2 regions of the Saccharopolyspora terrae genome follow, and region 2 is predicted to be linked to the other one. Evidence: riboswitches for the same ligand, from Rfam matches in the RefSeq annotation. Region 2 holds a riboswitch; the other holds the start of a gene.

Region 1 (3,407 bases), on a different contig from region 2:
CACGAAGTGCGTGCCGTCGCCGCGCAACGCCATCCGGGCAGCGGTGATCGCCTTGACCGAGGCCACCGCGTTGCGCTCGATGCACGGGATCTGCACCAGCCCGCCGATCGGATCGCAGGTGAGCCCCAGGTTGTGCTCCATCGCGATCTCCGCGGCGTTCTCCACCTGGCTCGGCGTGCCGCCGAGCACTTCGGCCAACCCGGCCGCGGCCATCGAGCACGCCGAACCGACTTCGCCCTGGCAGCCGACCTCCGCGCCGGAGATGGACGCGTTCTCCTTGAACAGCACGCCGATCGCCCCGGCCGTGAGCAGGAAGCGCACCACGCCGTCCTCGTCGGCACCAGGCACGAACCGCGCGTAGTAGTGCAGCACCGCGGGCACGATGCCCGCCGCGCCGTTGGTCGGCGCGGTCACCACGCGCCCGCCCGCGGCGTTCTCCTCGTTGACCGCCAGCGCGAACAGGGTGACCCACTCCAGCGGATCGTCCCGATCGGTCAGCTTCGCGGCCAACTCGGCCGCGCGCCTGCGCACCTTCAAGCCGCCGGGCAGCTCACCGGTGTTGCGGCAACCATTGTCGACGCATTCCCGCATCACCCGCCAGATGTCCAGCAGCCCCGCCCGCACCGCGGGTTCCTCCCGCCACGACAGCTCGTTGGCGAGCATCACCCCGCTGATCGGCAGATCCGACTCGGCGCTGCGGATCAGCAGGTCGGCGCCCGTGCTGAAGGGCATGGGAACCGCCGTGTCATCCGCCTTGATCCGGTCGGCACTGGCCGCGTCCTCGTCCACGACGAAGCCGCCGCCCACCGAGTAGTAGACCGCCGACTCCAGCTCGCTCCCGTCGTTGCCGATGGCGGTGAAGCGCATGCCGTTGGGGTGTTCCGGCAGCGATTTGCGCCGGTGCAGCACCAGATCTCGCGCGCTGGTGAAGGACAGCACGTGATCACCGCCGAGCCGCAGCAACCCGCTCCTGTCGATTTCGTCGACGCGCTGCGCGCCAGCCACCGGATCCACCGACTCCGGGCGATGCCCTTCCAACCCGAGAAGGACCGCGTTCGGGCTGCCGTGACCGCGACCGGTCGCGCCAAGGGAACCGAACAACTCCGCTTTGACCCTGTTGACCCTGGAGATGGTCCCGTTCGACCGCAGCTTCGCGGTGAACCGCTGCGCTGCGCGCATCGGCCCCACGGTGTGCGAACTGGACGGGCCGATCCCCACCGAGAACAGGTCGAAGACACTGATCGTCATTGATCGCCTCGCCTCGTTCCGGGCTCCGCGGCTACTCGTTGATCAATTCCGAGTACTGCTGGGCCGTGAGGGTCGCACCCGTCTCGGTCACGCGCACCTCGATCAGCCAGCCCTCGCCGTAGGGGTCGGCGTTGACCACGGCCGGGTCGTCCACAACGGACTCGTTGATGGCCACGACCTCGCCGGTGACGGGCGCGAACAGGTCGCTGACGGACTTGGTGGACTCCAGCTCGCCACACGCCTGGCCGGACTCGATCTGGTCGCCGACCTCGGGGAGCTGGACGAAGACGATGTCACCCAGGGCGCCCGCGGCGTGCTCGGTGATGCCGATCCGCGCGATCTCGCCGCGGTCCTCGATCCACTCGTGCTCTTCGGTGTAGGACAGGTTCGTGGGCAGCGACATGAGGGAGGCTCCATAGCTGTTTCGAAGGGACGTGCGTCCCCGGTTTCGGCTGGGCCTCCCCCTCTGTTGCGGAACCTGAGAGCTTCGCCGCGCGAGCGGCTTGCACCGTGGGTGGCCCGTCGGTGACGACGGACGCTTTCCAGAGTTGCCTCGCCCGAGCGGTCATGGGTGCCTGAGAGTTTGCTGGGGAGTGTTGCTCCTTCGGCGCCCTGCACTGCTGGCAGGGTCTCTCCCGCACGGGGTCGATGGCCGGTATGCGATTGTCGGCTTGCTCAGCAACGATAAACGGGCCAGCGAGACTGTCAATGGACATGTGATCTCCGCCGGCACGTCCTTGGTCGAGGAGGACCCTTCGATGCTCGACATCCGGGCGCTGGTCGAGCGAGTGGGCCCGGCCCTGCTGCGCACAGTGTTCAGCCCGGAACCCAACACCGTCGCCGGCGACGTGGTGATCGCCGAACCGGATCAGCCCACGACGGCGACCGGAGGCGACCTGGTGCTGGGGGTGGGGATCGGCGACGTCGAGCAGGCGGTGCGGCTGGTGCGCGACTGCGGCGAGCAAGGCGCGGCCGCGGTGCTGCTCAAGCCACCGGTGTCCGCTGAGGCCGCTGTCGTGGAAGCCGCGCGGGGCGCGGATGTGGCGCTGGTGGAGGTGCGTCCGGGCACCGCGTGGGCGCAGCTGGTGTGGCTGATCCGCGCGGCCCTGGCGGGCGGGATCAGGCAGGCGGAGGAGAGCGGCATCGGTGTCGCGGACCTGTTCCGGCTCGCCGACGCGGTCGCCGACGTCGTGGACGCGCCGGTGACCATCGAAGACGCCCATTCGCAGGTGCTGGCGTATTCGGCCCGGCAGGACCTGACCGATCCGGCGCGGGTCTCCACGATCATGGGCCGCAAGCAACCGGACGACGTGCTCGCGAAGTTCCGCGCCCGAGGCACGTTCCGGCAGCTCACCAAGGGCAGTTCGGCGATCTTCGTGCCCGCTCAGCAGGACGGGACGCTGCCGCGCCTGGTGATGCCGATCAGGATGGGCGGCGAGCTGCTCGGCTCGATGTGGGCGGTGGTGCCCGGCCCCGTCTCGGAGGAGCGCGCGACCGCCTTCGCCGACACGGCACCGCTGGTGGCGCTGCAGTTGTTGCGCTGGCGCGCGGTCGCCGACGTGCAGCGGCGGAGGACGGCCGAGCAGGTGCGGCTGCTGCTCGACGGCAGCGACGGCTGGCGGGCGGCGGCCAGCGAGCTGGCGGTGCCCAACGAGGAGCACCGCGTCATCGCGATCGAGATGCCCGCCTCCGACGAACCGGCCGAAGGGCAGCGGCTGGCGATGTGGGAGTGGATCACGCGGGGCATCGGACGACGACCGCTGGTCACCGAGATCGGCACCGTGCTCTACGCGCTGGTGCCTGACAAGGCTCGCGGGGGCGGCTGGCCGGAGCTGCGCCAGGCGCTGCTGTCGCACGACCTGTCCCCTCGCCCGCTCGTCGCGGTGGGAACGTCCGTGGCGGTCACCGACATCCCGAGCTCCCGAGCCCAGGCCGATGAGCTGATCGGGATGCTGCGCACGGGGCTGGTGCGGCAGCCCGTCGCGGTTTACGAGGACCTGTGGCACCTGCTGGTCCTCAGCCGGATGGCGGGCGCCGCCACCGACGCCGGTGTTGCCGCGCTGGGTCCTTTGGCGGTGCTGCGCGAGCACGATCGCGGGCAGGGCACCGACTACCAGGCCACCCTGCACGCCTGGCTGCGGCACCCGGGCGATCCCCGG
Region 2 (3,407 bases):
CGTCGGAGCCGAACTTGCCCATCCGGGCCAGCCCGATCAGCGCGTTGAGGTTCGCGCCGTCGACGTAGACCTGACCGCCCGCGTCGTGCACCAGCCCGCAGACCTCCCGCACGGTGTCCTCGTAGACGCCGTGGGTGGACGGGTAGGTGATCATGATCGCGGCGAGGTCCTGAGCGTGCTTGCCGACGAGCTCGCGCAGGTGGTCCATCTCGATGTTGCCCTGCTCGTCGCAGCGGACCACGACCACGCGCATCCCGGCCATCACGGCGCTGGCGGCGTTGGTGCCGTGCGCGCTCGCCGGGATCAGGCACACCTCGCGCTCGGCCTCACCACGGCTGTGGTGGTAGGCGCGGATGGCCAGCAGGCCCGCGAACTCGCCCTGGCTGCCCGCGTTGGGCTGCAGGCTGACCGCGTCGTAGCCGGTGACCTCCGCGAGCCACTCCTGCAGGTCGGAGACGACCTTGAGCAGGCCTTCGGCGTCCTGCGCGGGCGCGAAGGGGTGCAGCGAGGAGAACTCGGGCCAGGTGATCGGCTCCATCTCCGCGGTCGCGTTGAGCTTCATCGTGCACGAGCCCAGCGGGATCATGCTGCGGTCCAGCGCGATGTCCTTGTCCGACAGCTGCCGCACGTAGCGCAGCAGCGAGGTCTCGGAGCGGTGCGTGTGGAACACCGGGTGCGTCAGGTACTCCGACGTGCGGGCCAGCGCGCCCGGCAGCGCGTCGTCGGTCTCGACGTCGAGCTGCTCGACGTCACCGGCGGTCACGCCGAAGGCCTCCCACACCACGGCCAGGTGGGCGCGGGTGGTGGTCTCGTCGCAGCTGATGCCCACGTGGTCGGAGTCCACGCGGCGCAGGTTCACCCCGCCACGGCGCGCGGCGGCCAGCACCTCGTCGGCCTTGCCGGGGACCTTGGCGACCACGGTGTCGAAGAACTCGCCGTGCACGACCTCGACGCCGCCGCGGCGCAGCTGCTCGGCGAGCACGCTGGCCATCCGGTGCGCGCGGGTCGCGATCGCCTTGAGCCCGTCCGGGCCGTGGTAGACCGCGTACATCGAGGCGACCACGGCCAGCAGCACCTGCGCGGTGCAGATGTTGCTGGTGGCCTTCTCACGGCGGATGTGCTGCTCGCGGGTCTGCAGCGCGAGCCGGTAGGCCTGGTTGCCCTCGACGTCGACGCTCACGCCCACCAGACGGCCCGGCAGCTGCCGCTCCAGGCCCTTGGCGACGGCCATGAACCCGGCGTGCGGACCGCCGAAGCCCATCGGCACGCCGAAGCGCTGGGTGTTGCCCACGACGACGTCGGCACCGATCTCGCCGGGCGCGCGCAGCAGCGTCAGCGCCAGCAGGTCGGTGGCCACGACGACCTTCGCGCCGCGCTCGTGGATCGCGGCGATCAGCGCCTCCTGGTCGCGCACCGCGCCGGAGGCACCCGGGTAGGACAGCAGCGCCCCGAAGAACTCGCCCTCGGGCAGCTCACCCGAGGTCAGGTCGGCCACCACGACCTCGATGCCCAGCGGCTCGGCGCGGGTCTCGATGACCGCGATGGTCTGCGGCAGCGTGTCGGCGTCGACCAGGAAGCGCGACGACTTGGACTTGCCCGCGCGGCGCACCAGGGTCATGCCCTCGGCCGCGGCGGTGGCCTCGTCGAGCATCGAGGCGTTGGAGACCGGAACCCCGGCCAGGTCGGCGACCACGGTCTGGAAGTTCAGCAGCGCCTCCAGCCGGCCCTGCGAGATCTCCGGCTGGTAGGGCGTGTAGGCCGTGTACCAGGCGGGGCTCTCCAGCACGTTGCGGAGGATCACCGGCGGGGTGACCGTGCCGTAGTAGCCCAGGCCGATCATCTCGGTGTGCGGGGTGCAGCGACCGGCGAGGTCGCGCAGCTCCGCCAGCGCCTCGGTCTCGGTGGCCGGTTCCGGCAGCGACAGCTGCAGGTCTCCCTCGCGGATGGTGTCCGGCACGGCCTTCTGGCCCAGTTCTTCCAGGGAGCCGACGCCGATGACGTCGAGCATGCGGGCCAGTTCGGCGGGCATCGGCCCGACGTGGCGGTCAGCGAACGGCCTGCCGTGCTCCAGCGCGGCCAGAGGGATGCGGTCGTGCGTCGCGTCGGTCATCGCCAAAACCTCACTCATCGCGGCGAACAAAGGGCGGCAGCAGATGCTGCTCTCCCCCTCTGTCCCCGTTCGCGGAGCGAACGCCTGAGAGCTTCACCCGGCGGACCGGGCTTGCACCGTCGGCGGGGCCCACTCACTAGGTGTGCCCGCTTTCCAGAGGTATCTCGCCCGTGCGGTCCAGGTGGCCTGAGAGGTTGTCGGGGAGAGTTGCTCCTTCGGCGCCTGCCCTGGCAGGACCAGGACCGGACTCTCCCGCACGGGGTCGGCGATGGCGCTCAGACTACCCGATCAACGCGGTTTATCAGACCATCAATGTCGGCTACCGCACACATGGACGATGCCGGTCGTTCAGCCGGTCTCCGCCTGGCGGTCGCGTCGGCGGGCCGCGAGCTCGTCGTTGATCGCCGACTCGATGTTCTCGCCACCGTCGGCCCGCTCGGCCGGGAACTCGTGGATGGTCCCGCTGATCTCGCGCATCGCACCGCTGACCGCGATGCCGAACACTCCCTGTCCGCCCTGCAGCAGATCGACCACCTCCTCCGCGGAGGTGCACTCGTAGACCGTGGTGCCGTCGCTGAACAGCGTCAGCTTCGCCAGGTCCTGAACGCCGCGCTTGCGCAGGTGCTCCACCGCGACCCGGATGTTGTGCAGCGACACCCCGGTGTCCAGCAGGCGCTTGACGACCTTGAGCACCAGGATGTCCTTGAACGAGTACAACCGCTGCGAGCCCGACCCGGCTGCGCCGCGGATGGACGGCCCGACCAGCTTGGTGCGAGCCCAGTAGTCGAGCTGCCGGTAGGTGATGCCCGCGATCTGGCAGGCCGCCGGCCCGCGGTAACCGACCAGCTCGTCCGGGGCAGAGGCGTCGGGGAACAGCTCACCCTGCTCCGCAGCATCCGAGGTCGCTGCTTCCTCCACCACGCCTGCCTCCCCTCGTCCGGCCCGAAGCCGACGACGACGATCACCAGCGCCCGGACCGTTTCGATCCAGGGCCGCGAAGCCGTACACCGGCTGAATCACACCGGGGCAATTCGCGTAAGTCCGAAGGTATGCCCACTCAGCAGGCGGGTCAACGCGACGCGCGGGCCGCGGGCGCTCTCGTTCGCCGGAGCAAGAACCCGGCCCCCGGGCTGCTGGTGCAACCCGGGGGCCGGTGTGGTCTGTTCGGACTAGTTCCCGAAGCGCCGGTCCTCAGGTGTCGGCACCGCGGAAGTCCTCCGGGGAGACGGAGTCGAGGAACTCGCGGAACTTCTCCACCTCGTCCTCCTGCTCGTCCGGAATGATCAACCCGGCCTCG

What was found. Region 2 has a riboswitch for glycine ahead of gcvP (aminomethyl-transferring glycine dehydrogenase). Riboswitches for the same ligand answer to the same signal wherever they lie in the genome.
Region 1: another riboswitch for glycine. It lies ahead of gcvH (glycine cleavage system protein GcvH); the one in region 2 lies ahead of gcvP (aminomethyl-transferring glycine dehydrogenase).

What each region holds. Positions count from the first base shown of each region.
Region 1 is NZ_SMKS01000003.1:124,873-128,279, forward strand. It holds gene E1181_RS03540 (L-serine ammonia-lyase) at 1-1,248, opposite strand, end outside; gene gcvH (glycine cleavage system protein GcvH) at 1,280-1,651, opposite strand; glycine riboswitch at 1,705-1,800, opposite strand; glycine riboswitch at 1,801-1,896, opposite strand; gene E1181_RS03550 (PucR family transcriptional regulator) at 2,007-3,407, shown strand, end outside.
Region 2 is NZ_SMKS01000011.1:56,997-60,403, reverse strand. It holds gene gcvP (aminomethyl-transferring glycine dehydrogenase) at 1-2,110, opposite strand, end outside; glycine riboswitch at 2,274-2,375, opposite strand; gene E1181_RS09770 (MerR family transcriptional regulator) at 2,459-3,031, opposite strand; gene E1181_RS09765 (bifunctional nuclease family protein) at 3,302-3,407, opposite strand, start outside.